DNA from 4 places in the Anoxybacillus sp. LAT27 genome. Region 2 is predicted to be linked to each of the others. Evidence: predicted binding sites of a transcription regulator. Region 2 holds the regulator's gene; each other region holds the start of a gene.
What was found. The regulator CtsR, encoded in region 2, represses protease genes until heat stress. The targets are predictions, from matches to a motif close to ATGGTCAATAAAGGTCAAACA.
Positions count from the first base shown of each region.

Region 1: the regulator CtsR is predicted to act here: its motif matches at 1,357-1,377, upstream of clpP (ATP-dependent Clp endopeptidase proteolytic subunit ClpP).
Region 3: the regulator CtsR is predicted to act here: its motif matches at 3,511-3,531, upstream of LD028_RS13450 (ATP-dependent Clp protease ATP-binding subunit).
Region 4: the regulator CtsR is predicted to act here: its motif matches at 1,856-1,876, upstream of LD028_RS04995 (ATP-dependent Clp protease ATP-binding subunit).

Region 1 covers NZ_JAIWYK010000423.1:54,134-61,796, forward strand. Annotated here, with positions in the region: gene rpoN (RNA polymerase factor sigma-54) at 1-917, opposite strand, end outside; tRNA gene LD028_RS11895 (tRNA-Arg) at 1,144-1,215, opposite strand; gene clpP (ATP-dependent Clp endopeptidase proteolytic subunit ClpP) at 1,404-2,018, shown strand; gene LD028_RS11905 (HPr family phosphocarrier protein) at 2,046-2,303, opposite strand; gene whiA (DNA-binding protein WhiA) at 2,323-3,285, opposite strand; gene LD028_RS11915 (gluconeogenesis factor YvcK family protein) at 3,298-4,263, opposite strand; gene rapZ (RNase adapter RapZ) at 4,260-5,150, opposite strand; gene LD028_RS11925 (NUDIX hydrolase) at 5,168-5,626, opposite strand; gene trxB (thioredoxin-disulfide reductase) at 5,856-6,803, opposite strand; gene LD028_RS11935 (tetratricopeptide repeat protein) at 6,898-7,663, opposite strand, start outside.
Region 2 covers NZ_JAIWYK010000435.1:49,888-57,550, forward strand. Annotated here, with positions in the region: gene radA (DNA repair protein RadA) at 6-1,400, opposite strand; gene clpC (ATP-dependent protease ATP-binding subunit ClpC) at 1,459-3,891, opposite strand; gene mcsB (protein-arginine kinase McsB) at 3,912-4,976, opposite strand; gene mcsA (protein-arginine kinase activator protein McsA) at 4,981-5,523, opposite strand; gene LD028_RS13870 (CtsR family transcriptional regulator) at 5,538-5,999, opposite strand; rRNA gene rrf (5S ribosomal RNA) at 6,168-6,284, opposite strand; partial or broken rRNA gene LD028_RS13880 (23S ribosomal RNA) at 6,513-7,663, opposite strand, start outside.
Region 3 covers NZ_JAIWYK010000434.1:71,100-78,762, reverse strand. Annotated here, with positions in the region: gene LD028_RS13460 (hypothetical protein) at 84-383, shown strand; gene LD028_RS13455 (MspI family type II restriction endonuclease) at 458-1,267, shown strand; gene LD028_RS13450 (ATP-dependent Clp protease ATP-binding subunit) at 1,370-3,457, opposite strand; gene LD028_RS13445 (TetR/AcrR family transcriptional regulator) at 3,580-4,230, opposite strand; gene LD028_RS13440 (ABC transporter permease) at 4,239-5,270, opposite strand; gene LD028_RS13435 (ABC transporter ATP-binding protein) at 5,267-5,983, opposite strand; lysine riboswitch at 6,146-6,324, shown strand; gene LD028_RS13430 (amino acid permease) at 6,470-7,663, shown strand, end outside.
Region 4 covers NZ_JAIWYK010000065.1:5,699-13,361, reverse strand. Annotated here, with positions in the region: gene LD028_RS05010 (ABC transporter ATP-binding protein) at 1-120, shown strand, start outside; gene LD028_RS05005 (ABC transporter permease) at 117-1,148, shown strand; gene LD028_RS05000 (TetR/AcrR family transcriptional regulator) at 1,157-1,807, shown strand; gene LD028_RS04995 (ATP-dependent Clp protease ATP-binding subunit) at 1,930-4,017, shown strand; gene LD028_RS04990 (MspI family type II restriction endonuclease) at 4,120-4,929, opposite strand; gene LD028_RS04985 (hypothetical protein) at 5,004-5,303, opposite strand; gene LD028_RS04980 (DNA cytosine methyltransferase) at 5,395-6,735, opposite strand; gene LD028_RS04975 (methyl-accepting chemotaxis protein) at 6,854-7,663, opposite strand, start outside.

The sequences.
Region 1 (7,663 bases), on a different contig from region 2:
TAATCACGTTGTCGATGAATTAACTCACAGGCAATTTGCTCAATCGTTGTTGCTCGCTGCATTAAACAACGTTGGATCCATTGAAACTGTTGACGTTTTTCCTCGATATATTTTTGAACGTGCGGATCATCCGATCGTACTTTCCGTTCATACGATTCATTCCATACAACAGTTGGAATAATTTCTTCGTTTATCGTTACATTCCACACCCCATTACTATATGACACGATGACATCAGGGACAATGTACGTCATTTGTTCATCGTTATACAAACTTCCTGGGCGTGGATGGAGCGTACGAATAAGTTCCCACACCCGCTGTAAGTCCGCTAACTCTACACCTAGTTTCGATTTTATTTCTTTCCATTTTTTATGGACAAACGGTTCGAAATACTCCGTCACAATTGTTTCCGCTAGCTCATCCCTTTGTGGAAGACGGATGAGTTGTAAATATAAACAATGCGACAAATTTTCCGCTCCTACCCCAGCAGGATCAAGTGACCGTAACATATGAAGTGCTCGCGATATAGTCGTTTCTTCTAACTGAAGATGGCAAGCTGCCTCGGCAATTGTTGTATGCAAATAACCATATTCATCAAGTGACGCAATTAAATAATCAAGTGCTCTTCTCTCCTCGTCGGATACACGCATACCAACGAGTTGGCCATGTAAATGTGAAGCAAGCGAACAATTAAAAGCGCTTACATTTTCAATATAATTCATCCGGTTCGTTTGATCGCGTCGCTTTGTAGCTGTTCGTTTTCGTTCATGCAACTCAACAAATGGATTTTCAAGCGCTTGTTCATGTAAAAGCGATTGTAGTTCGATCATTGAATATTGCAGCAGTTCAATCGCTTGAACAAGCTCTTTTGTCAACGCAACTTTTAGCTCTTGCCTTTGCGTTAATTGCATCTCCATTCATGCCATCTCCCTTCATCCTCATTTTATCATCTCTCTAACGGAGAGACGATAAAAACATATTGGATGTTTTTTCTACTATGCATATGCATCGAAGGCATGTTATCATTCTTATAGAACAAGCGAGCAAGCCTCGCAAAATTCATCTATTCGTCCGGTGCGGTACACCGGACTTTATTTTTTTATACAAAAACCCCCGCTTGCATAGCAAGCAGGGGTTAATTAACGCCCTCGGCAGGATTCGAACCCACGCTAAGAGAACCGGAATCTCTCGTGCTATCCACTACACTACGAGGGCATAGTGATAAATGCACTTACCATTATAGTGAAGAAGAAAAAAAAATGCAATAGCGGTGACGTTTAAAATTTAAAAAAGCGGAAACGATGAAAGAAGGGATGCAGAAGAACAAAGGCGAATACATATGAATGAAAGGTATTTCATTTGACCTTTATTGACCTTTCCTGTATGATAAAAGTACATAAAAAATGAATTATCGGAGGAGGAAGAGTATGAACTTAATTCCTACAGTTATTGAACAAACGAGCCGTGGAGAACGTGCATATGACATTTACTCTCGCTTATTAAAAGACCGCATCATCATTTTAGGAAGCCCAATCGATGATCATGTCGCAAACTCAATCGTTTCTCAGCTTTTATTTTTAGCCGCTGAAGACCCTGAAAAAGATATTTCTCTCTACATTAACAGCCCTGGTGGGTCGATTACAGCAGGCATGGCGATTTACGATACGATGCAATTTATTAAACCAGATGTATCGACGATTTGTATCGGTATGGCAGCTTCTATGGGGGCGTTTTTGCTGGCAGCAGGTGCCAAAGGAAAACGTTTTGCATTGCCAAATAGCGAGATCATGATTCATCAACCGCTCGGTGGCGTACAAGGCCAAGCAACAGAAATCGAAATTGCAGCCAAACGCATTTTATTCTTGCGTGACAAATTAAACCGCATCTTATCCGAAAATACAGGACAACCAATCGAAGTCATTGAGCGCGACACCGATCGCGACAACTTTATGACAGCTGAAAAGGCGAAAGAATACGGTTTAATTGACCGCGTATTAACACGCGTCGATGAAAAATAAAAACAAGGCGGCCTTCCCGCCTTGTTTTTATGCTTCTTTTTGTACATACTCAACAAGTTTGTTTAACGCTTCTTGTTCATCTGATCCATTCGCATAAATGGTGATAACTGCCCCTGTATGAATCGCTAAACTCATTAAACCCATAATGCTTTTTGCATTTACTTTTTTTCCATCTTTTTCGATGTAAATATCGGCTGAAAAACGGTTTGCTTCTTGAACGAATAACGCTGCTGGACGCGCTTGCAACCCTGTTTTCAACCGTACTTCCACTTGCTTTTCTACCATTTTGCATTCCTCCCATAGTTCATAAAGATTTATGAAAATCGATCGGCTGACCTGCACGAAGTCGTTCAGCAATTTCATCTAATTTACGCAGGCGATGATTAATACCCGATTTGCTAATTTTCCCACCAGAAACCATTTCTCCAAGCTCTTTGAGCGTCACATCTTGGTATTCAATGCGCAATTTTGCGATCTCGCGAAGCTTTTCGGGGAGCTGATCAAGCCCGATTGTCTCGTCAATATAACGAATGTTTTCCACCTGTCGCAACGCTGCGCCAATCGTTTTATTTAAGTTCGCTGTTTCACAGTTAACAAGACGATTGACAGAATTACGCATATCGCGCACGATGCGCACATCTTCAAAACGCAATAGCGCTTGATGCGCTCCGATAATGCTTAAAAACTCTGCAATTTTCTCCGCTTCTTTTAAATACGTAATAAACCCTTTTTTTCTTTCTAACGTGCGCGCATGTAAATGAAAATTCGTGTTCATCAGTTCACAAAGCGATTCGTTATGTTCACGATATAACGAAAAAATTTCTAAATGATAAGACGATGTTTCTGGGTTATTAACAGATCCACCCGCTAAAAACGCTCCACGCAAATACGAACGTTTACAACATTTTTTTTGCACGAGTTCTGGCGAAATGACGTGAACAAACGAAAATCCTTCTTCCATAATTTTTAAATCTGATAATAGTTCGTGCGTTCCTTCCACCACCCGTACGATATATACGTTATTTTTCTTTAAACGCATCTTTTTGCGTACAAGCAACTCAACTACTACATCATACCCTTTTTTTAATAACGTATAAATGCGCCGTGCGATTGCGGCATTTTCTGTTTGAATGTTTAGCAACAAACGGCGGTTAGAAAATGAAATGGAACCGTTCATTCGAATTAAAGCAGACAACTCTGCTTTTAAACAACAAGGTTTCACGTCAATACCCGTTAATTCTTTCTTTGTTTCTGATGCAAATGACAACGATCCCACCTCCTATAAATATACGTCGTGCGAAGGAGGTGCTAGAAGCGAAACGAGCAACGCCGCTACTTTTTTCGTATCGTGACGCACCGTTCCATCTCGCTCATCAATGATCGCATCACAAATGACTTGTAAACCGAGCTTCTCTAATTCTTCCATATCACAAATGACCGGTGTCGCCAGTTCTTTCGCATATCGCTCTTTCGTTTCTGGCAAAATAGGCGCATTATTGACAATGATAGCATCTAAAAATGCACAAGCCATATGATCATACAGCGCTTTTACATGATCGCTCGCCGTATAGTTTAACGTTTCTCCTGCTTGAGTCATGACGTTGCATATATATACTTTTTTCGCCTTTGATTGACATACCTCTTCGCCAATTTTAGGAACGAGTAAATTCGGTAAAATGCTCGTATATAAACTCCCGGGTCCAATCACAATTAAATCTGCCATTTGTAATTCTGTAATCGTTTCTTCGAGCGGCTCAATATTTGATGGAGTTAAAAATACACGTTTAATTTTTTTTCCGGAATACGGAATTTTTGACTCACCCGATACGATCGTCCCGTCTTCCATTTCTGCATGCAAAACAACACTTTCATTTGCGGCTGGCAACACTTTTCCACGCACATTTAACACTTTTCCCATTTCACGAACCGCATGCACGAAATCGCCAGTGATGGCCGTCATCGCCGCTAAAATTAAATTGCCAAGCGAATGACCGGATAACCCGTTCCCGTTTTCAAATCGATGTTGAAACAATTCGATAATGAGTGGTTCTACATCAGAAAGAGCCGCAAGTACGTTACGAATATCTCCGGGCGGAGGCATATCCAGTTCATCACGTAATCTCCCCGAGCTTCCGCCATCATCTGCAACGGTGACGATCGCTGTCAAATCGACATCATATTGTTTGAGCCCCCGAAGCAAAACAGGAAGCCCTGTGCCCCCGCCAATGACAACAATTTTTTTCATCGGTGCGTATCCTTTCTTTTTGCAATATCTCGATGTGATACATGCGTTGTATATTCGTCAGCAAAATAACGTGCGATATACTCCGCTAACGTTACAGAACGATGCTGTCCACCTGTACATCCAATAGCAATGACGACTTGACTTTTTCCTTCTCGCTTATAATGTGGAAGCATAAACGAAAGTAAATCCGTTACTTTTTCAATAAATTTTTGCGTCTCCGTCCATTTCAAAACGTAAGATGATACTTCCTCATCTAGTCCTGTTTTCGGACGCATATGCTCGATATAATGCGGATTCGGTAAAAAACGAACATCAAAGACGAGATCCGCATCAATCGGCAACCCATATTTAAAGCCAAATGAAACAACATTGACAGAAAACGTTGTCGTAGCTGGTGTCGCAAATGTTTGAACAATTTTTTCGCGCAGTTCGCGCGGTTTTAAGTTGGATGTGTCGATAATCATTTGCGCGCGCCCTTTCAATTCCTCGAGCAACTGGCGCTCCAACTTAATTCCTTCAAGTGGCAATCCACTTGGAGCAAGCGGATGCGAGCGCCGCGTTTCTTTATAACGGCTAACAAGTGTCGTATCGTTTGCATCTAAAAATAAAATTTGTGGCGTCACCCACGATGTTTCTGCCAAATCATCGAGCGCTGCAAAAAGACGATCGAAAAAATCACGGCTCCGCAAATCCATGACGAGAGCAATTTTATTCATTTTATTTCCTGACTCTCGAATTAATTCAAGAAACTTTGGTAACAACGTCGGTGGCAAATTATCGACACAAAAATAGCCTAAATCCTCAAAACTTTGGATCGCTACCGTTTTTCCTGCTCCCGACATCCCTGTAATAATCACCATATGAACATGTGCTGAACCTGTGCTCATCGCCCTCTCTCCTTTCTTCAACTCGGATCTAGTCGGTACGATAACAATTCAAATTCCTCTGTATACGTAAACGTGCCGTACATCATTCCCGTTCCTTTAATGACATAATCAATAATATGATAATCGCCTGGCGCCATCGGCAACGTTGGAATCTGTTCAATTGGATGCCAAGCGAGCTCCCCTTCTTCACATTGTACTACGTTTTCGCCATCAAAATGTTCCGCAAAAAACGTAAACATCATCCATTCAGAAACGACTTCTTCTCCTCGCTTCATGACAAACGTAAATACCCCTTTTAATTTTGGGTTTTTCAAATAAATACCTGTTTCCTCACGATATTCTCGCACACAAGCTTCCCGTACTGATTCTCCTTGTTCCATTTTCCCCCCCGGCGCTACCCACCAACCGCGCCGAGGTTTCTTTAACAAAAGAACGTGTCCGTCTTTCACTAATACACAGTTCGTCACTCGTTGCAACGTCCGTTCACCTCAATAATGAATATATTTTTTTCATTATACTATTTCTTACAAACGGTCACAAAGTATAAATTTTGAAACGTTTTCATAACCGTAACAAAAAGAAAGCACGGGACGAAAGCCCGTGCCAACAAGTATATATAAAAAGGGGGTCAATTACTTACTTTTATCATACTCTTTTATTGTTTCAAGCGTGTTACAGTTCAATTAAAGCCACATTACGTTTTCATTACTGAATGTTAAGCTTTTCCTTTAATTCTTCTACGTAATGTTGGGCGCTTTGTGCCGCAATACTTCCGTCACCTGTTGCGGTAACAATTTGACGAAGCGACTTTTCACGCACATCCCCTGCTGCAAAAATGCCAGGCACTTTCGTTTCCATTAATTCGTTCGTTTCAATATAGCCGTTTTCGTTCGTAATGCCAAGTGAAGCAAACGGCTTTGTTAGCGGCACCATACCGATGTAAATAAACACGCCATCACATGGGAACTCACGCTCTTCCCCTGTTTGTGTATGAACGAGCGTCACGCTGCCGACACGACCATCTTTTTCGTTAATTTGCTTGACTGTATGATTCCAAATAAAATCAACCTTCTCATTCGCAAACGCTCGTTGCTGTAAAATTTTTTGCGCACGCAACTGGTCGCGACGGTGAACGATCGTCACTTTACTTGCAAAACGTGTTAAATACACACCTTCTTCAACGGCTGAATCCCCTCCACCGACAACGACAAGCTCTTTGCCTTTAAAAAACGCTCCGTCACATACCGCACAATACGAAACGCCGCGTCCCCCCAATTCTTTTTCACCAGGAACGCCAAGCTTTTTATACTCTGCACCTGTCGCAATAATAACGGCACGAGCTTTGTATTGTTGATTGCTTGTGACAACCGTCTTATACGCTTCGCCGTCAATCACTTCTTTTACATCACCGTACGCATATTCAGCACCAAATTTTTTCGCATGTTCAAACATCTTCGTCGCGAGCTCTGGCCCAAGAATATGTTCATACCCTGGATAGTTCTCTACTTCCTCTGTATTTGCCATTTGACCGCCAGGAACCCCGCGTTCAAGCATAAGCGTCGATAAGTTCGCTCGCGATGTGTACACCGCTGCCGTCATCCCTGCTGGACCTGCGCCAATAATAATGACGTCATAAATATTTTCTTGTGACACGTTTCTTCCACCCTTTCTTTATGCATGACTCTCCATTTTATCGTTTCCATATTTCTATCGTAATACAACAAAACAAAAGGGTCTATTAACTTGCTCATCCGTGCCACTTCTGTTTCATAACTTTCACATACTTTCCGATCGTTGCTACTGACACCCCATAACGTTCTGCAATCATTCGCTGTGTCACACGCTCACCACGACGTTTACGAAACATATATTCAAACGCCGCTGCCCATCCTTCGTGATTAGAAAACGAATCGATTTCCTTTATTGCCTCGATAAAAAAAGAAAACCAAGCAATATATAAAGGCTCGTATTCAAACCCGTTATGTTGAATAAGCAACGTCACGATGCGATGCGCATCGACAACATGCGCGGATGGTTCATGTTCATATCCGTATACGTAGTCGCTCCATTCCTGCAAAAACGGATGAGACCATGATTGTTTTGGAAACGGACAATCGCTTGCTATAAACGATTTGCCTATTAAATATAACGCATACAATGAAGAAGCAATATCTTGTTTTGTAAATAATGACTGAATGTGTTCAATCGTCTGTTCACGATAACGCCACGGCTCGCTTCCTTTTTTATCTGGGTGAAGCGCAATGAACTTTTTCCACATCGACTCCGCTAGCATGCGATATCCCATATGATATGCAGCATATGCGTACCAATAATAAAACGGTGCATCCCCTTCAAAACCGCGGCGTTGTAACTGTCGCAACCATTGAAACGCTAAATCATAGCGTCCGACAATTGCAAACGTCACCCCAAGCTTATAGCGATGCTCAAATGAAATCGGATGTACGCGTTGTAACGACTGAATAAGTGAAAATAGTCGCTCTTGTTCTTGTAAA
Region 2 (7,663 bases):
TTTTGTTAAAATATTGGACCATTTTTCCCTTCTCCTAATGCGTAGTATAGCGCCTCTTCGACATTAGCTATTCCGATGATTTCAACACCTTTTGGAATGTTCCACCCACCGATGTTGCTTTTCGGAATAATGATGCGCTGAAAGCCAAGTTTAGCAGCTTCTTGTACACGCTGTTCAATGCGGGAGACACGACGCACTTCCCCTGTTAATCCAACTTCCCCGATTACAACGTCCGTATGATTTGTTGGTTGATCTCGAAAGCTAGATGCAATGCTTACCGCAATCGCTAAGTCAATTGCAGGTTCATCTAACTTTATGCCACCAGCCACCTTTAAATATGCATCTTGGTTTTGAAGAAGCAGACCAACTCTTTTTTCAAGCACAGCCATTAGTAAAGATACGCGATTATGGTCTATTCCTGTCGCCATTCGACGTGGCGTTCCAAAGCTAGTCGGCGATACTAACGCTTGAATTTCAACTAACACCGGTCTCGTTCCCTCCATGGAAGCGACGACCGTTGACCCAGCTGCACCTTTCGAACGCTCTTCTAAAAAAATTTCTGATGGGTTTTTGACTTCGGTAAGCCCCATTTCTTTCATTTCGAAAATACCGATTTCGTTTGTGGAACCGAATCGATTTTTCACTGCCCGTAAAATGCGATACGTATGATGACGCTCTCCCTCAAAATATAATACAGTATCAACCATATGTTCTAAAATGCGCGGTCCTGCAAGCGCTCCTTCTTTTGTAACATGCCCAACTATAAAAATCGCAATACCTTTTGTTTTAGCTAGTCTCATTAACTCTGCCGTACATTCACGAACTTGTGAAACGCTCCCTGGGGCCGATGTAATTTCTGATCGATATATCGTTTGGATGGAATCAATAACGACAAACGCTGGCTTCATCTCGTCAACCGTTTGGATAATATGTTCTAAGTTTGTTTCAGATAAAACGTATAAACGTTTAGCTGTCACATGCAACCGTTCAGCACGCAACTTCGTTTGTTTTACCGATTCTTCCCCGGAAATATATAAAACGGAGTAGTCATCGCTTGCGAGTTGAGCGCAAATCTGTAGCAACAACGTCGATTTCCCAATACCCGGATCCCCCCCAATCAAAACGAGAGAACCACGAACAATGCCGCCTCCTAACACACGGTTAAATTCTGTAAACTTCGTATCAATTCTCGGCTCCTGCGTTGTTTCCACCGTTGTAATCGATACAGGTTTAGTTGTTCCACCTTCTGTATGCACAAATAATGCTCGGGTGTGTGGTTTTACTATTTCCGTTTCTTCAACCATCGCATTCCACGAATGGCACCCCGGACATTTCCCCATCCATTTCGCCGTTTCATATCCACAATGTTGGCAAACGAACTTTGTTTTCCGCTTAACCATAACTCCATTCCTTTCATGATGAAAAACAAGGTATGCGTGTAAGCATACCTTGTTTTCGTTATTTTACTGTCTCTTTTGTCAACACAACAAACTGTCCGTCCTTTACATCCATGACAACTTTTTGTCCGCTGCCGATTGTTCCTTTTAACAGCTCTTCAGATAAACGGTCTTCAACATGTTTTTGAATCGCGCGACGCAATGGACGTGCACCATATTCTAAATCGTAACCTTCTTCTGCTAATTTTTCAATTGCGGCATCGGTTAACTCTAAATCGATTTGTTGTTCTTGTAGGCGTTTTTTCAATTGCTCAACCATTAATGAAACAATTTCTTTCAAATGTTTCTTCTCAAGCGAATGGAACACAATAATTTCATCAATTCGGTTTAAAAATTCCGGACGAAACGCCTTTTTCAATTCGTCCATCACTTTCCCTTTCATATCTTTGTACTGTTGACTCTCGTCTTGCACATTGAAGCCAACGTATTTATTTCTCTTCAGCGCATCCGCACCAACGTTTGATGTCATAATAATGATCGTATTTCGGAAATCAACTGTCCGTCCTTTCGAATCCGTTAAACGCCCATCTTCTAATACTTGTAGTAAAATGTTAAATACGTCTGGATGAGCCTTTTCAATCTCATCTAATAAGATGACAGAATACGGCTTGCGACGAACTTTTTCCGTTAATTGTCCACCTTCTTCGTAGCCAACATATCCCGGAGGTGAACCGACAAGACGTGATGTCGAATGTTTCTCCATATATTCAGACATGTCAATTCGAATCATTGCATCTTCATCACCAAACATCGCTTCTGCAAGCGCACGGGCTAATTCTGTTTTTCCGACACCCGTCGGACCGAGGAAAATAAACGAACCGATTGGGCGTTTTGGATCTTTTAAGCCTGCACGGGCGCGACGAACTGCTTTTGCAACTGCTTTGACAGCTTCTTCTTGTCCGATCACACGGGAATGTAAAATTTCTTCTAGTTTTAACAACCGTTCTGTTTCTGTTTGAGCTAATTTGGAAACCGGGATTCCCGTCCAGCTAGATACGACAGCTGCGATGTCCTCTACAGTTACTTCGGAGTTTTCTTGACCTTGTTTCTCTTTCCATGCTCGTTTCGTTTCTTCAAGTTGTTCGCGCAATTTTTGTTCTGCATCTCGTAATGATGCTGCTTTTTCAAACTCCTGGCTTTGTACCGCTGCATCTTTTTCTTTACGAATTTCCTCAAGTTTTTGTTCAAGCTCTTTTAAATTTGGTGGGGTCGTAAACGAACGTAAACGTACTTTCGAGCAAGCCTCGTCAATTAAGTCAATTGCTTTATCTGGTAAAAATCGATCTGAAATGTAGCGATCTGAAAGCTTCACAGCTTGCTCAATTGCCTCATCTGAAATCGAAACGCGATGGTGAGCCTCATAACGATCTCGCAACCCTTTTAAAATTTGGATCGATTCTTCAACTGTCGGCTCACCAACATGAATTGGTTGAAAACGTCTTTCTAACGCCGCATCTTTTTCAATATATTTGCGATATTCATCCAATGTTGTTGCGCCAATACATTGCAACTCTCCACGTGCAAGAGACGGTTTTAAAATATTTGATGCATCAATAGCTCCCTCTGCGCCACCAGCTCCGATGAGCGTATGCAATTCGTCAATAAACAAAATGATATTTCCTGCTTGACGAATTTCATCCATCACTTTTTTCAAACGATCTTCAAATTCTCCACGATATTTTGTACCTGCCACGACCGTTCCCATGTCAAGCGTCATGACACGCTTATCACGAAGCGTCTCTGGCACTTCGTTATTGACGATTTGTTGAGCTAGTCCTTCAGCAATAGCCGTTTTTCCTACACCTGGCTCCCCGATTAAAACAGGGTTATTTTTCGTTCTACGGCTTAACACTTCAATGACGCGTTGAATTTCTTTACTTCTTCCAATGACAGGGTCTAAACCGCCTTCACGAGCGATCGCTGTTAAATCGCGGGCTAAACTATCTAATGTTGGGGTATTGGCATGCGTTGTTCCCCCATGATGTCCTGAAGCAGACTCGTTGCTTCCTAATAATTGAAGTACTTGTTGGCGAGCTTTATTTAAGCTTACCCCTAAATTATTTAAAACGCGAGCCGCTACACCTTCTCCTTCTCGAATAAGACCAAGCAAAATATGCTCTGTACCAACGTAAGAATGCCCAAGTTTTCTAGCTTCATCCATTGACAATTCAATTACTTTTTTGGCACGAGGCGTGTAATGAATCGTTTGTCCTACTTCGTTTCCACGTCCGATGAGCGATTCAACTTCTTTTTGAATTTTATCTGGCCCTAATCCGAGCGCCATAAGCGCTTTTGCTGCAATTCCTTCCCCTTCTCGAATAAGACCGAGCAAAATGTGCTCTGTTCCGATATTGTTATGTCCTAACCGAACCGCTTCCTCTTGCGCTAATGCTAACACTTTTTGTGCTCGTTCTGTAAAACGTCCGAACATCATTTTCATCAACCTCCTTTAATTCACTTCCATTGGTGTAATCGTTCACGAATGAGCGATGCACGACGAACATCACGTTCTTGCGGGCGTAATGCACCACCAGCATACTTTTGTAAAAAGCCGGGCTGCGTCAAAATCATTAGCTCTGTTAAAATTGTTTTTGGTACGTTCGTAATATATCCGAGATCGATGCCTAATCGTACATCAGATAAACATTGGGCAGCCTCTTTTGAACCAATGATCCGGCTGTTCGTTAGCACACCGTAGGAACGATATACCTTATCTTCTAATTGTATGTTAGAAGTTTTGACTAATGCCTCACGCGCCATTCGTTCTTGTTCAATTAGTTGACGAACAACTCCTGTTAAATCTTCAACAATATCCTCTTCACTTTTTCCAAGTGTAATTTGATTAGAAATTTGAAAAATGTTTCCTAACGCTTCACTACCTTCTCCATACGTGCCGCGAACAACTAGACCGAGCTGGTTGATCGCAGGAATCAATTGATTCATTTGCTGTGTTAACACAAGACCCGGCAAATGCATCATTACAGATGCTCGCAAACCTGTGCCGACATTCGTTGGACAGCTCGTCAAATAACCGTACTTTTCGTCGAAAGCGTAGTCAATATGTTGTTCAATCCAGTCATCCAAAGCATTTGCCATTTTCAATGCTTCTTTCAGCTGAAAACCAGCAAATAAACATTGAATACGAATATGATCTTCCTCGTTGATCATAATACTTGCTTCTTCTTGTTCGGATAATAAACATGCACCAAACGTACAATCTTCAGCTAAATGAGGGCTAATTAAATGTTTTTCAACTAATACACGTTTTTCAATAGATTGTAATTCATTCATTTTTAATAAGAAAAAAGGGCCAACGTGACCAAGACTTTTTTGTAAAAATAATCGTTCAAACAACTGAACAATTTGCATTGCTTCTTCATTTGTAAATACCGTTGGGAACGGATATTTTTTCATATTTCTCGCTAAACGAATACGGCTACTAAGTACAATATCAGAATCTGGCCCCTCTTCATTCATCCATGGACTGAGAGCGCGTTGGAAAAACAAATATTCGTTCATATAATTAGGCGCCCCCTTCCGCATGTAATTTTGCTTCAAGTTCTCGAATTTGATCACGCACTTCAGCAGCTTTCTCAAATTGTTCTTTAGCAATAAGCTCCTGTAACATTTGTTTCAACTGCCCGATTTGCTTACGGACGTACAACGTACCTCCTACTCGCTTCGGAATTTTTCCCTCATGCGCTACATGTCCTCCATGTAACTTTCGAAAAATAGGTGGTAAATGGCTACGAAACGTTTCATAACAACTTGCACAACCAAAACGACCGACTTTAACGAATTGGGCGTATGTCATTTTACAAAGCTCACATTGTAATATATGTTCATTGTGAAAAGAGGGAGCTTTTGGCTCTTTTAGCGATGCATCCATATTTAATAGTCCAGCAATTAAATTATTGATTGAAAAAGCTCCTTGATGCGGGAACATAAACATTTCGCCTTTTTCGTGAGCGCATTGCTCACAAAGATGAAATTCTGTCTTCTCCCCATTAACAATTTTAGTGAAATGAAGCGTTGCTGGTCGTTGATTACACTCTTGACATATCAAAGTATTCACCCTCTCTACATATACTTTAACGATGTCAGCATCGCTTTTAATATGCGCGCACGCAACTCGTCACGATGAGGAAGGTCAAGAGATAAAACCGTGCGATCAATAATGCTTAACATCATATTCGCTTCTCGTTTTGAAATTACCTTTTCATCTAATAAGCGTTGAATAATATGTTCTCCATTTGTTTGACTAATTCTTTCTTGAACAAGTGACAATAAATGATCAATAAGCTGGGAAGTATTTTGAGTCTTCACTTTCATTATGCGGATATAGCCACCGCCACCTCGTTTACTCTCAACAATGTATCCTCTTTCTAACGTAAAGCGTGTGTTAATAACATAATTTATTTGCGAAGGAACACACTGAAACTTGTCTGCAATTTCGCTTCGTTTAATCTCAACGATATCTTTTCCGCTCATATTTAATACTTGTTTTAAATATTGCTCAATGACATCAGAGATATTCCTCACATAATCCCTCCTCTGCCAGTTGACTTTGACTATATTTGACTTTAATTTTAATATATACGGATTTCTTCAAAAATGCAAGGATTCCCTTCTTTTTCTCATATATTTTACCCATTGCATTCACGATATAAAACAAAAAGACCAAGACAATTTAGTCTTGGTCTTTTTCTTGCCCGGCAACGTCCTACTCTCGCAGGCGGTGTCCCGCCAACTACCATCGGCGCTGGAGAGCTTAACTTCCGTGTTCGGGATGGGAACGGGTGTGACCTCTCCGCCATCGTCACCGAGCAAACATGCTCTTTCGTTTCGCCTCTTTCGGCGTGAAGGATAATTCCTTCAAAACTAGATAACAGAACAGTCGCCTTCGCTTTTCTTGATGTCTAGCTTCGAACTAACATCCTCCTGCGCCTTCGCTTTTTCCGTTCGACGTGCACGCACGTCTTCGTCAAAAGCTCTCGGCTCCGTCGGACGTTTTCTTGACTACGTCAAGAACCGTTCTCCGCTTTTCTTGTGTGTTTAGTTAAGTCCTCGATCGATTAGTATCCGTCAGCTGCACGTGTCGCCACGCTTCCACCTCGGACCTATCTACCTTGTCATCTTCAAGGGATCTTACTCGCTTGACGCGATGGGAAATCTCATCTTGAGGGGGGCTTCACGCTTAGATGCTTTCAGCGCTTATCCCTTCCGCACATAGCTACCCAGCTGTGCCCCTGGCGGGACAACTGGTACACCAGCGGTGCGTCCATCCCGGTCCTCTCGTACTAAGGACAGCTCCTCTCAAATTTCCTACGCCCGCGACGGATAGGGACCGAACTGTCTCACGACGTTCTGAACCCAGCTCGCGTACCGCTTTAATGGGCGAACAGCCCAACCCTTGGGACCGACTACAGCCCCAGGATGCGATGAGCCGACATCGAGGTGCCAAACCTCCCCGTCGATGTGGACTCTTGGGGGAGATAAGCCTGTTATCCCCGGGGTAGCTTTTATCCGTTGAGCGATGGCCCTTCCATTCGGAACCACCGGATCACTAAGCCCGACTTTCGTCCCTGCTCGACTTGTAGGTCTCGCAGTCAAGCTCCCTTCTGCCTTTACACTCTTCGAATGATTTCCAACCATTCTGAGGGAACCTTTGGGCGCCTCCGTTACGCTTTGGGAGGCGACCGCCCCAGTCAAACTGCCCACCTGACACTGTCTCCCACCCCGATCAGGGGTGCGGGTTAGAATCTCAGTACGACAAGGGTGGTATCCCAACGGCGACTCCACCTAGACTGGCGTCCAGGCTTCTCAGTCTCCCACCTATGCTGTACATGTCGCACCAACATTCAATATCAGGCTGCAGTAAAGCTCCACGGGGTCTTTCCGTCCTGTCGCGGGTAACCTGCATCTTCACAGGTACTATGATTTCACCGGGTCTCTCGTTGAGACAGTGCCCAAGTCGTTACACCTTTCGTGCGGGTCGGAACTTACCCGACAAGGAATTTCGCTACCTTAGGACCGTTATAGTTACGGCCGCCGTTTACTGGGGCTTCGGTTCGCACCTTCGCTTGCGCTAAGCGCTCCCCTTAACCTTCCAGCACCGGGCAGGTGTCAGCCCCTATACTTCGCCTTACGGCTTCGCAGAGACCTGTGTTTTTGATAAACAGTCGCTTGGGCCTTTTCACTGCGGC
Region 3 (7,663 bases), on a different contig from region 2:
GAGTAGGACAAGCCTCCTACTCTTTTATTATACGTCATTTTATGGTAAAGTAAAAACAAGGATGAATAAAAGGAGTGGGAAACTTGGAACAAGAAAATCGACAAAAACAAGAGCATGGAGAAAAAAATAAGAGAAACCTTAAATCATTAATTAAAAACTACTCTCAAGAAGGATATATCGCTGAGAATATCACTCCTTATCAAACTGGTTACCCTGATTTTGACAAAAAACAATTTAAAATAGATCATCTTATCACTTTTGATGACGGTGAAGTTTGGGGAATACATACAACATCAACAATTCGTACTGATCGCGCAAAGCAAATACAGTGGGATGCATACCACATAAAACAAATCAATCAAAACGTAAAAAAATATATTTAGTCTTTCCAGAAGGTCTTGATTACAATAACCAACAACAAGCATTAAGCTACCAGCGAAAAATTAGAGAGAAAAAGATGTATTCAGCTATTGATGATGTTTTGAGCTTGAGTGAATTAGAACGATTTATAGAATCAAAAGGCTTAGAAAATGAAAAAATCGGAAAAAGAAAAGCGATGGAAGGAAAAAACTTCGAAAAACAAATCGCATCTCTTTTAAATCACCCGTCAAACGTTGAAAAATGGAATCAATCAAGCGCAACAGAAGATGGTTATTTTTATCCAACATTTCAACAAATCATGAACTTAATCGGTATATCAAAAAACGAGAAAATAATAAAAATAAAAGCAACAAATAAAATCCCAAAACTTGAAACCGGTGGGCAACCGAAGACAGATATCCTACTTGCCATTACGACAGATAGACGTTCAGAAGAAATATTCACATTTAGTTGCAAACGCTCAAGTGCAACGTATGTTTCCATTCACGAATACACCGCTGAAAGCTTTATTGAAGTGTTAGGTATAAAAGATAAAAAACTACAAGAAGCTTTTCGAAAATTACAAGAAGTTGGAGGTTTTACAAAACTCAAAGAACGATATGACGATCTCTATAAAATAATGGAAACTGAACTCCCTAAACTCAATAAAAAATTAGCACAATGGGCTTATGCAGGAATTGGCGGCTATGGAGATCCGAAAATTCATTGGGCAAATTATATCATTGTTTTCAAAAATGATACCAAGGCACTTGAAATGGAAAAAATAGATGTTTATATTACGAAGATATTACAAAATGTAGAAGGACAAATGGGTACTTCTTTTCAATGGACCTATCCATCTAAGAAAAAAGGAAAAGCCATACAGCTAAAAGGAAAGATTACTTAATTTTTATACAATATACGATGAATAAATATATTGCGTATGTGCACATCGTTAAGAAGAGACAAGGTGTCCTCCTTGCTTTCGGGACACCTTTTTCTCATTTTATTAGGCTTTTTCAGCTTTTACAACGATGCGGTCGTCTTCTACATCGATATGGATTGCGCGTACATCTTGTTCATCAAGCAATACATCAGCAATTTGATCTTCGACGTGTTCTTGTATGACGCGACGGAGTGGACGAGCACCGAACGTTGGATGATAGCCGAGTTCGGCTAATTTTTCTTTCGCTTTGTCGCTAATCGTCATTGTGATATGTTGTTCATCAAGCGTACGTTGCAACTCCGCAAGCATAAGGTCAACAATTTGTAACATATGCGTTTTTTCAAGCGGTTTAAATTCGACAATGGCATCGAGACGGTTTAAAAATTCTGGTTTAAAGTATAGACCGAGACGTTGGAGCAAGTCGCCCTCAACGTTCGTACCAGCATTCGATGTCATAATGATGACCGTATCTTTAAAGCTGACAGTACGACCTTGGCTATCTGTTAAACGACCGTCTTCTAAAATTTGCAAGAACATATGTTGTACATCTGGATGCGCTTTTTCCATTTCGTCAAGCAAGATGATGCTGTAAGGGTTGCGGCGCACTTTTTCTGTTAATTGACCGGCTTCTTCGTGACCAATGTAGCCAGGAGGTGCACCGATCAGTTTGGCGACCGCATGTTTTTCCATATATTCGCTCATATCTAAGCGAATCATCGCGTCTTTCGATCCGAACAATTGTTCAGCAAGCGTCTTTGACAATTCTGTTTTACCGACGCCTGTTGGACCGACGAATAAGAACGAACCGATCGGACGGTTTTTCGCTTTTAAGCCGGCGCGGCTTCTACGAATCGCTTTTGCGATTTTTCTCACCGCTTCTTCTTGACCGATTACTTTTTTCGCTAAGTTTTCTTCTAAATGTTTCATTTTTGCTTGTTCATCAGATTGTAATTTACCAACTGGAATTCCTGTTTTTTCTTCAATTATTTGTTGAATGTGAATGACATCTACAACAGGTTGTTCTGCTTGTCCGTTTTGTTGTAATTGTTTTTCAAGCTGCAATTCTTCGGTGCGCAATTTTGCCGCGAGTTCGTAGTTTTCTTCTTGTGCGGCTTTTTCTTTTTCTTTTTTGATTTGTTCGAGACGTTGTTCGATCGCTTCTTTATTTGTCGGTGTCGCTTTTAAGCTCACTTTTGAACCCGCTTCGTCTAACAAGTCAATTGCTTTGTCAGGAAGAAAGCGGTCTTGAATGTAGCGATGTGACAACGTAACGCAGGCGCGAATCGCTTCATCTGTATATTTCACTTGATGGAATTGTTCGTATTTTGGCTGAATGCCTTTTAACATGTCGATGGCTTGTTCGATTGTTGGTTCGTGAACGAGAACAGGCTGGAAACGACGTTCAAGCGCCGCGTCTTTTTCGATTTGACGATATTCTTTTAATGTTGTTGCGCCGATGATTTGTAATTCCCCGCGAGCAAGCGTCGGTTTTAATATGTTGCTTGCGTCCATCGAACCTTCGGCTGAGCCTGCGCCGACGAGTAAATGAATTTCGTCAATGAACAAAATGACGTTTTTCCGTTGTTGCAATTCGGCAATTAATTGTTTCATTCGTTCTTCAAATTGACCGCGAATGCCTGTATTCGCAACGAGTGATGCGACGTCAAGCACGTACACTTCTTTATTCAATAATTTCGTAGGAACAGACCCTTCGGCAATTTTAAGCGCTAATCCTTCGACGATCGCTGTTTTACCGACGCCCGGTTCACCGATTAATACCGGGTTATTTTTGTTGCGGCGATTTAAAATTTCGATGACGCGTTCAATTTCTTTTTCACGTCCGATAACCGGATCGATAAGCCCCGCTTTCGCAAGTTGTGTTAAGTTGCGACCGAATTGATCAAGCAATCCGTTTCGCTTCGGTTGTTCTTGTTGTATTTGTTGCTCGATATGGGAATGTTCTGTAAGCGGTGCGAAAAAGTCGGAGAACCATTGGTCGAGACGATCGAAGTGGAATCCTGCTGGCACTTTTAATTGTTGTTTTTGCTTTGCATAGCATGCATCGCAAAGGTGTAATTGTTGTTTTTCGTTGTTCACTTGTACGTGTAAAAAGATGTTTGCTTCATTTTGTTTACATACTTGGCACATCATAGGCACCAACCTCCTTTGACTTTGACTATATTTGATCTTTCTGTCTTTATTATAATTTGACCTTCTTTGACTTTCAAGGCCTTTTTTAAAAAAAATAAAAAAACATGATAGAAAATGCCCTATCATGTTTTCTTCAACCCATTCATCAAAAACTGAATCGTCCGCTCGATCTCTTGTTCATCATCCCACGGATAATCCGGCATGATTAAAAAACGGGTCGCTAAAAATCCCGCAATCGTTGTGATTGTCAACCGAATAATCGTCTCAGGAGGGAGTTGCGCCAACTCCCCTTTTCGTTGGAAATGCTCGACAATTTGTTTAAACTTGTCATACACATGATTCGTAAAAATCGTTTGAAACTGCGTTTTAATATCGCTGTGAAACGCCATCTCCTGCCAAAACACACGCACAGCCGGCAAATACGTTTTCACAAATTCATACCGATTTTGAAAAATGGCGCGCACAAACTGTTCGTAATGTTCATACTCATTTTCAAACACATCTTTGACAAATTTTTTTGCGAAAAACGGCGCAACGGATTGAAATAACGTCGGTTTGACAATGGCAAGCAACAAATCTTTTTTCGTTTTATAATGGCGAAAAATCGTTCCTTCAGCTACACCTGCCCGCTTGGCAATTTCGCTCGTGGACGTAGCCGCGTATCCTTTTTCCGCAAACATTTCAATTGCTGCTTGTAAAATGTTAATTTGTTTTTCACTTAGCTGTTGTTCTTCGACATTGAGTAAATCAAACAACCATTTTCGTTCGTCCATCATCATCCTCACAACTTTCGATATTTCTTTAATGCTAATACATTTAATATCATAAATAAGAGCGAAAAGCCAACTAAAACGGACACATCGAACGAAATCGCTTCCCAACCTTTGCCGCGAATCATAATTTCTCTTAACGCATCCGCTCCGTAATATAACGGCATCGCAACCCCAATGGAACGAAGCCACGGTTCCATCGTATCTAAATTAAACAGTCCAGAGAAAAACACTTGCGGAACGACGACGAGCGGGATAAATTGAATCATTTGCAGCTCGTTGTTCGCAAATGCGGACAATAACGTCCCTAAGGTGAGCGCCGTCATCGCTAATAAAAACGTAACGAGTAGCACATAACCGAACGAGCCTTCCATCATCATGTTTAAGACGTGAATCGCAAATAAAGAAATGAAGCTCGCTTGAATCGTTGTAAAGATGCCAAAGCCGATGACGTAGCCGATGACGATTTCCCATCGCTTTAATGGCGTTGCAAGTAGCCGCTCCAGCGTGCCGCTCGTCCGCTCGCGCAAAAACGATACTCCGGCAATTAAAAAGACGAAAAAGAAAATGAAAAAGCCGATGAGTACGGGGCCGAAATTATCAAATAACGCCATATGTTCTGAGCCGTACATATATACCGTATCAATCGTTAACGTTTGTTTCATCGGCGGCATAAGCGTCTGGGCTGCTTTTTGCACCGTCATCAACACCTGTTTGCTGACGGACGGATCGCTTCCTTCAAGCGTGATGCGCAACGTCATTTTGTCCATTTCAATAAACGCGTCGATTTGTTGTTCGTCCAGTTTATCCATCGCTTTCTTTTTTGTCATTGTCGTCACATGTGCATCTGTTTCTTGTAATGCGTCGGCAAGCTGTTGCGGTACGTTTGAATCAATCGCAATTTCCGGTTCGTACGTCTCACCATTAAACACTAAGTCCATTAAAAACAATACAAACATCGGTGCGATAATCATTAACGCAAGCGTGCGTTTATCGCGAAAAAACTGACGAATAATGCGGACGACAATCGCTTGTATTCTCATGATTGCATCCCTCCAAAATGTAAAAATGCTTGTTCAATCGTTAATGCCCCTGTTTGTTTCTTTAATTCATCTGGACTGCCGACGGCAATCAACCGTCCGTCGCGAATCATCGCGAGCCGCATACATTTGTCCGCTTCGTCCATTACATGCGTCGTCACAACGATCGTCGTTCCTTTTTGGCGAATGCGTTCGAGCTCTTCCCAAATCGCTTGGCGAAGAAGCGGGTCGATGCCAACGGTCGGCTCGTCTAAAATGAGCACTTCTGGTTCATGTAAAAGCGCCGCCGCGAGTGATAACCGCCGTTTCATTCCACCGGAAAATTGATGAACGGCTTTTTTCATATCGTCCGTTAAATTGACAAGCTCCAACACTTCTTCGATGCGATCTTTTCTCTTTTTTCCTTTTAGCCCATAAATCGATGCGAAAAAATGTAAATTTTCAAGTGCGGTGAGCTCCCCGTATAACGCATCGGATTGCGCCATAAAGCCGAGGCGCGCCATCGTTTGTAAGTTGGGCATGCGCGTACCGAGCACGTGAAGCTCCCCTTTTGTCGCCGTATCAATGCCTGCGATCATTTTGACAATCGTCGTTTTCCCAGCGCCCGATGGGCCGAGCATACCGAAAATTTCTCCTTTGTTTACGGTTAAAGACACATCATGAATAACTTCTTTCTTATGAAACTGCTTATGCACGTGCTGTAATTGAATGACCATCATCTTCCCTCGCTTTCATAAAAATGAGTGATTACTCACTTTTATTATATGTGTTCGTTGTGCCCTTTGTAAATATGTGCTAAAAAATTTTTCGTTGACGAAAAGAAAAGATTTTTGTACGATAGTAACGTCAATTGCATACGAAATCTTTCTCGTCAACTAAGATGAGATAGAGGTCGCGGCAAATAATAGTAGTTTCATGGAGACGCAGAGACGTCGATGAAGTGAGATGAAAGGATTTGTCGCCGAAGTTTATAGCGTGCTCTGGCGCTATAAGCTGGGCCTGTGGCCGAATAGGTGCAGGACTGTCATCGCGCATGCGGTGGAGAGCTATCGATCTTAAGTTTGATGCGGATGTGTCATATATTGTGCACCCGTTGAAAACTTAGGGTGCACTTTTTTATTTATCACGCCCGCTTTCAACAGCGCTCTACCGCTTCGCCATTATATTTCCGCTATTATATTATGCATGAAAGGATGAACAACATGAAACAACAAAAACTCGGCTTTTGGTTATTGACGGCGCTCGTTGTCGGGAATATGGTCGGCTCCGGCATTTTTATGCTTCCTCGTTCACTTGCAGAAGCGGCAAGCCCTGCTGGCGTGTTGCTCGGTTGGCTATTGACGGGCGCGGGCGTACTTATGATTGCGATAATTTTTGGCAACTTAGCGATTCGTAAACCTGAATTAAACGGCGGACCGCAAATTTATGCGAAAGAGCTGTTTCCAAAAGGCTCAAACGCATCCGTTTTGTCCGGCTTTATGTCGTCTTGGGGATATTGGATCGGAAACGTCGCAGGAAACGTAGCGATCATTACGACGTTTGCTAGTTATTTATCAACGTTTTTCCCTATTTTAACGAGCGGACATGTCGTCTTCTCTGTTGGCTCATTTACATTAAAACTTGGCAATCTGCTCACGTTTCTCGTCTGCACCGCACTGTTATGGATGATGCATGCGATCATTTTACAAGGAGCAGAAAGTGCCGGAAAGTTGAACTTTGTCGCAACGGCAACGAAAGTGCTCGGCTTTTTCCTTTTTATTGTCATCGCGTTGTTTGCGTTTGAAAAAAGCTATCTCCAACCGTTTGTTGCTCCGCGTTACGATGAAGCAGGTCATACGCTCGGATTGCTTTCGCAAATTAACAACGTCGCGTTAAGCACGCTTTGGGCGTTTATCGGCATTGAATCAGCGATCGTTTTTGCTTCGCGTGCCCGAAAACAAAGCGATGTCAAACGCGCAACGATTGTCGGACTATTCATTGCTTTAGCCATTTATATTGGCATTAGCGTACTTGTGATGGGACTATTAAAACAAGAGGCGCTTATTCAGTCTGAAAAGCCGCTTGTTGATGCGATCGGTACTGTATTAGGTCCAATCGGAGCGCAGCTTTTGGCAGGACTTGGTTTAATTAGTTTAATCGGCTCAACGCTCGGCTGGATTTTTTTAAGTGCCGAAGTGCCGTATCAAGCAGCAAAACAAGGATTATTTATTCGTGCCTTTTTACAAGAAAACAACAAAGGCATGCCGCGTTTTTCTTTAATCATCTCAAATATGATTGCCCAATTATTTATTTTTTCAACGATTTCAAACTCAATGGCGGCCGCATTTGATTTCGTTATTTACATTGCGACGTTATCATATCTTGTTCCGTATTTCATCGCTTCCGTCTTCCAATTG
Region 4 (7,663 bases), on a different contig from region 2:
CTCGCGATGATTCGCGACGGACGGTTGATTGCCGTCGGCAGTCCAGATGAATTAAAGAAACAAACAGGGGCATTAACGATTGAACAAGCATTTTTACATTTTGGAGGGATGCAATCATGAGAATACAAGCGATTGTCGTCCGCATTATTCGTCAGTTTTTTCGCGATAAACGCACGCTTGCGTTAATGATTATCGCACCGATGTTTGTATTGTTTTTAATGGACTTAGTGTTTAATGGTGAGACGTACGAACCGGAAATTGCGATTGATTCAAACGTACCGCAACAGCTTGCCGACGCATTACAAGAAACAGATGCACATGTGACGACAATGACAAAAAAGAAAGCGATGGATAAACTGGACGAACAACAAATCGACGCGTTTATTGAAATGGACAAAATGACGTTGCGCATCACGCTTGAAGGAAGCGATCCGTCCGTCAGCAAACAGGTGTTGATGACGGTGCAAAAAGCAGCCCAGACGCTTATGCCGCCGATGAAACAAACGTTAACGATTGATACGGTATATATGTACGGCTCAGAACATATGGCGTTATTTGATAATTTCGGCCCCGTACTCATCGGCTTTTTCATTTTCTTTTTCGTCTTTTTAATTGCCGGAGTATCGTTTTTGCGCGAGCGGACGAGCGGCACGCTGGAGCGGCTACTTGCAACGCCATTAAAGCGATGGGAAATCGTCATCGGCTACGTCATCGGCTTTGGCATCTTTACAACGATTCAAGCGAGCTTCATTTCTTTATTTGCGATTCACGTCTTAAACATGATGATGGAAGGCTCGTTCGGTTATGTGCTACTCGTTACGTTTTTATTAGCGATGACGGCGCTCACCTTAGGGACGTTATTGTCCGCATTTGCGAACAACGAGCTGCAAATGATTCAATTTATCCCGCTCGTCGTCGTTCCGCAAGTGTTTTTCTCTGGACTGTTTAATTTAGATACGATGGAACCGTGGCTTCGTTCCATTGGGGTTGCGATGCCGTTATATTACGGAGCGGATGCGTTAAGAGAAATTATGATTCGCGGCAAAGGTTGGGAAGCGATTTCGTTCGATGTGTCCGTTTTAGTTGGCTTTTCGCTCTTATTTATGATATTAAATGTATTAGCATTAAAGAAATATCGAAAGTTGTGAGGATGATGATGGACGAACGAAAATGGTTGTTTGATTTACTCAATGTCGAAGAACAACAGCTAAGTGAAAAACAAATTAACATTTTACAAGCAGCAATTGAAATGTTTGCGGAAAAAGGATACGCGGCTACGTCCACGAGCGAAATTGCCAAGCGGGCAGGTGTAGCTGAAGGAACGATTTTTCGCCATTATAAAACGAAAAAAGATTTGTTGCTTGCCATTGTCAAACCGACGTTATTTCAATCCGTTGCGCCGTTTTTCGCAAAAAAATTTGTCAAAGATGTGTTTGAAAATGAGTATGAACATTACGAACAGTTTGTGCGCGCCATTTTTCAAAATCGGTATGAATTTGTGAAAACGTATTTGCCGGCTGTGCGTGTGTTTTGGCAGGAGATGGCGTTTCACAGCGATATTAAAACGCAGTTTCAAACGATTTTTACGAATCATGTGTATGACAAGTTTAAACAAATTGTCGAGCATTTCCAACGAAAAGGGGAGTTGGCGCAACTCCCTCCTGAGACGATTATTCGGTTGACAATCACAACGATTGCGGGATTTTTAGCGACCCGTTTTTTAATCATGCCGGATTATCCGTGGGATGATGAACAAGAGATCGAGCGGACGATTCAGTTTTTGATGAATGGGTTGAAGAAAACATGATAGGGCATTTTCTATCATGTTTTTTTATTTTTTTTAAAAAAGGCCTTGAAAGTCAAAGAAGGTCAAATTATAATAAAGACAGAAAGATCAAATATAGTCAAAGTCAAAGGAGGTTGGTGCCTATGATGTGCCAAGTATGTAAACAAAATGAAGCAAACATCTTTTTACACGTACAAGTGAACAACGAAAAACAACAATTACACCTTTGCGATGCATGCTATGCAAAGCAAAAACAACAATTAAAAGTGCCAGCAGGATTCCACTTCGATCGTCTCGACCAATGGTTCTCCGACTTTTTCGCACCGCTTACAGAACATTCCCATATCGAGCAACAAATACAACAAGAACAACCGAAGCGAAACGGATTGCTTGATCAATTCGGTCGCAACTTAACACAACTTGCGAAAGCGGGGCTTATCGATCCGGTTATCGGACGTGAAAAAGAAATTGAACGCGTCATCGAAATTTTAAATCGCCGCAACAAAAATAACCCGGTATTAATCGGTGAACCGGGCGTCGGTAAAACAGCGATCGTCGAAGGATTAGCGCTTAAAATTGCCGAAGGGTCTGTTCCTACGAAATTATTGAATAAAGAAGTGTACGTGCTTGACGTCGCATCACTCGTTGCGAATACAGGCATTCGCGGTCAATTTGAAGAACGAATGAAACAATTAATTGCCGAATTGCAACAACGGAAAAACGTCATTTTGTTCATTGACGAAATTCATTTACTCGTCGGCGCAGGCTCAGCCGAAGGTTCGATGGACGCAAGCAACATATTAAAACCGACGCTTGCTCGCGGGGAATTACAAATCATCGGCGCAACAACATTAAAAGAATATCGTCAAATCGAAAAAGACGCGGCGCTTGAACGTCGTTTCCAGCCTGTTCTCGTTCACGAACCAACAATCGAACAAGCCATCGACATGTTAAAAGGCATTCAGCCAAAATACGAACAATTCCATCAAGTGAAATATACAGATGAAGCGATTCGCGCCTGCGTTACGTTGTCACATCGCTACATTCAAGACCGCTTTCTTCCTGACAAAGCAATTGACTTGTTAGACGAAGCGGGTTCAAAAGTGAGCTTAAAAGCGACACCGACAAATAAAGAAGCGATCGAACAACGTCTCGAACAAATCAAAAAAGAAAAAGAAAAAGCCGCACAAGAAGAAAACTACGAACTCGCGGCAAAATTGCGCACCGAAGAATTGCAGCTTGAAAAACAATTACAACAAAACGGACAAGCAGAACAACCTGTTGTAGATGTCATTCACATTCAACAAATAATTGAAGAAAAAACAGGAATTCCAGTTGGTAAATTACAATCTGATGAACAAGCAAAAATGAAACATTTAGAAGAAAACTTAGCGAAAAAAGTAATCGGTCAAGAAGAAGCGGTGAGAAAAATCGCAAAAGCGATTCGTAGAAGCCGCGCCGGCTTAAAAGCGAAAAACCGTCCGATCGGTTCGTTCTTATTCGTCGGTCCAACAGGCGTCGGTAAAACAGAATTGTCAAAGACGCTTGCTGAACAATTGTTCGGATCGAAAGACGCGATGATTCGCTTAGATATGAGCGAATATATGGAAAAACATGCGGTCGCCAAACTGATCGGTGCACCTCCTGGCTACATTGGTCACGAAGAAGCCGGTCAATTAACAGAAAAAGTGCGCCGCAACCCTTACAGCATCATCTTGCTTGACGAAATGGAAAAAGCGCATCCAGATGTACAACATATGTTCTTGCAAATTTTAGAAGACGGTCGTTTAACAGATAGCCAAGGTCGTACTGTCAGCTTTAAAGATACGGTCATCATTATGACATCGAATGCTGGTACGAACGTTGAGGGCGACTTGCTCCAACGTCTCGGTCTATACTTTAAACCAGAATTTTTAAACCGTCTCGATGCCATTGTCGAATTTAAACCGCTTGAAAAAACGCATATGTTACAAATTGTTGACCTTATGCTTGCGGAGTTGCAACGTACGCTTGATGAACAACATATCACAATGACGATTAGCGACAAAGCGAAAGAAAAATTAGCCGAACTCGGCTATCATCCAACGTTCGGTGCTCGTCCACTCCGTCGCGTCATACAAGAACACGTCGAAGATCAAATTGCTGATGTATTGCTTGATGAACAAGATGTACGCGCAATCCATATCGATGTAGAAGACGACCGCATCGTTGTAAAAGCTGAAAAAGCCTAATAAAATGAGAAAAAGGTGTCCCGAAAGCAAGGAGGACACCTTGTCTCTTCTTAACGATGTGCACATACGCAATATATTTATTCATCGTATATTGTATAAAAATTAAGTAATCTTTCCTTTTAGCTGTATGGCTTTTCCTTTTTTCTTAGATGGATAGGTCCATTGAAAAGAAGTACCCATTTGTCCTTCTACATTTTGTAATATCTTCGTAATATAAACATCTATTTTTTCCATTTCAAGTGCCTTGGTATCATTTTTGAAAACAATGATATAATTTGCCCAATGAATTTTCGGATCTCCATAGCCGCCAATTCCTGCATAAGCCCATTGTGCTAATTTTTTATTGAGTTTAGGGAGTTCAGTTTCCATTATTTTATAGAGATCGTCATATCGTTCTTTGAGTTTTGTAAAACCTCCAACTTCTTGTAATTTTCGAAAAGCTTCTTGTAGTTTTTTATCTTTTATACCTAACACTTCAATAAAGCTTTCAGCGGTGTATTCGTGAATGGAAACATACGTTGCACTTGAGCGTTTGCAACTAAATGTGAATATTTCTTCTGAACGTCTATCTGTCGTAATGGCAAGTAGGATATCTGTCTTCGGTTGCCCACCGGTTTCAAGTTTTGGGATTTTATTTGTTGCTTTTATTTTTATTATTTTCTCGTTTTTTGATATACCGATTAAGTTCATGATTTGTTGAAATGTTGGATAAAAATAACCATCTTCTGTTGCGCTTGATTGATTCCATTTTTCAACGTTTGACGGGTGATTTAAAAGAGATGCGATTTGTTTTTCGAAGTTTTTTCCTTCCATCGCTTTTCTTTTTCCGATTTTTTCATTTTCTAAGCCTTTTGATTCTATAAATCGTTCTAATTCACTCAAGCTCAAAACATCATCAATAGCTGAATACATCTTTTTCTCTCTAATTTTTCGCTGGTAGCTTAATGCTTGTTGTTGGTTATTGTAATCAAGACCTTCTGGAAAGACTAAATATATTTTTTTACGTTTTGATTGATTTGTTTTATGTGGTATGCATCCCACTGTATTTGCTTTGCGCGATCAGTACGAATTGTTGATGTTGTATGTATTCCCCAAACTTCACCGTCATCAAAAGTGATAAGATGATCTATTTTAAATTGTTTTTTGTCAAAATCAGGGTAACCAGTTTGATAAGGAGTGATATTCTCAGCGATATATCCTTCTTGAGAGTAGTTTTTAATTAATGATTTAAGGTTTCTCTTATTTTTTTCTCCATGCTCTTGTTTTTGTCGATTTTCTTGTTCCAAGTTTCCCACTCCTTTTATTCATCCTTGTTTTTACTTTACCATAAAATGACGTATAATAAAAGAGTAGGAGGCTTGTCCTACTCTTTTGCTGTTATTTGGTTAAAATTTCTTTTTTACTGTTTATTCGATTATAAATTGTATTTAACGTATTTGTCACTTCCAGTCCTAGAGCATAGGCTAATAGAGGTGGAATAGCGTCACCGATTTGTTCATATCGATCTTGTTCTGGATCGGAATGAAACTTTACAAATGGCCCCTCAAATATATACCAGTCAGGAAAACTTTGAAGTCTCGCTGCTTCTCTTGGGGTTAATCCTCTATGCTGAATAGGATGTATCATTTCGTCTAAACAATGTGATGTTACTGTAAAGCTTGGAATATCTTCTCTGAGCCGTCTGTTTCTTGCACCGTATAGCTTATTTGGAAAGAGCTCTTTTCTTAAATCTTCCCTATTTTCTAAAATTAAACGTTCAGCAGCGGTTTTCATATTTTCACCTTGACGTATTAATTCCATGCGTCTGATCATTTTTTCTCGATGGTTTACGGCTTTATGAGAGGTTAATGTGTTCGGATGAAATGCCAAGTGCTCTGGGAAACCTAAAGTAATCCCTCTCATTTTAAGTAAGAAATCCCGTCTTTGCTCGGTTAGCGTATCATCCGAAAAATTAAATGTGTATTCTATTGCTTCTTCCCCCGAATGAACTTCAGGCAAATCAAATAAAGCATCTCCTACAGTAACATAAGGAAACGTTCGATCAGGTCCGTGAGTTGGGAGTGGATATCGAAATGTTGCATCGTAATCACGATTAATCCCGATTAAAAAGATGCGCTCTCTATGTTGGGGTACACCGTAATCACTTGCCTTTAGAAGGATTTGATGAGGATCACGACTAGCTAAATAAAAGGATGTATCATAAGCTGTTGATTCAAACTCATCACAAATGTTTTCAAATACAGATTTCCCGTTTGAACGTTTTGAGAATAGTCCTTTTACGTTTTCAAAAAGAACCATTTTACTTTTTACATGACGGGCAATACGCAAAATATTTAAAAACAAGTCATCTCTTTCATCTCCATCTGCTCTTTTTCCGGCCATAGAGAAACTTTCACACGGTGCTCCTCCTGTTACAATGTCCACTGAATCCACTCCGAAACGTTGCTTAAGAATTTTCGAGATCAGTTCATTCGAGACTTTGTTAATATCCCCATAAATAATAAGGGTGCGATCACTTTTTCTAAAGAATTGATCAGGATCTTTCATCTCGCCAGATAAAAAACTTTCTAAATCAAAAACCTCGGCATTATGAGAGGCACTATATGTTTGAACCGTCCAATAGCTCATCTCAACCGCGATTAATGGTTTTATTCCGCTCCACATAAAGCCGGTTGCTAGTCCACCCGGTCCAGAAAATAAATCAATGCTTGTATACATAAAACCTCCTCCATATATTAAAGTTTTCATCAAATTCATTTTAGCAAATATGTATGAAAAAATCTTCATTTTTTATTTGATATATAACATGATAAATAAAAACTGCCGCAAAGGGCAGTTATAAAAGTTTCGTCAACTTGTTTGTGATGTTGACTATATGTTGTTGCACTTGCTGAAGTTCGTCAATTGCTTCGGTGCTATTGTTTATTTTTTCGGCCACTTCTTCGAGCATATGCACCATTTCTAATACCGAGCTTGTAATGTGATTGAGCTGTTCGGAAATGTCTTCGGCAGACGTTTTGCTTTTTTCTGCCATTTTCCGCACTTCTTCTGCGACGATCGCAAAGCCACGTCCGTGTTCGCCTGCACGTGCCGCTTCAATGGCAGCATTTAATCCGAGCAAATTCGATTGCATCGAAATATCTTTCACAAACGCAATGACCGACTGAATTTGTTCGGTGCTTTTGCTGACGCGCTCCGCTTTTTCGCTTAATCGTTGCAAATGTTCGTGAATGAGTTGCGACGTTTGGTGGATATCGTTCGTGCTCGCGTTCATTTCTTCAAGTAAACTCGCAAACTCTTCATTTAATGTGTTTTGACGGTCGGTGACGTCCGTTGCGATTTTAAAAATTGCTTGTATTTGTCCCACTTCATCTAACACCGGAGCATAAAGCGCCTCAAGCCATATATGTTTTCCTTGGCGAGTGACGCGTTGCACCGTTCCGTAAAACGGTTGTTTGCTTTTTAGCCGATTCCAAAACTCTGTATATTCGTAGCTGTTTACGTACGTTGGTAAGCAAAATTGACGGTGGGATCCCCCGAGCACCTGTTGCTCCGTATAGCCCATCGTTTGAAGAAACGCATCGTTTGCCCATAATACCGTCGTGTCGGGACGGAATAAAATCATCGCAAACGAGCGATTGATTGA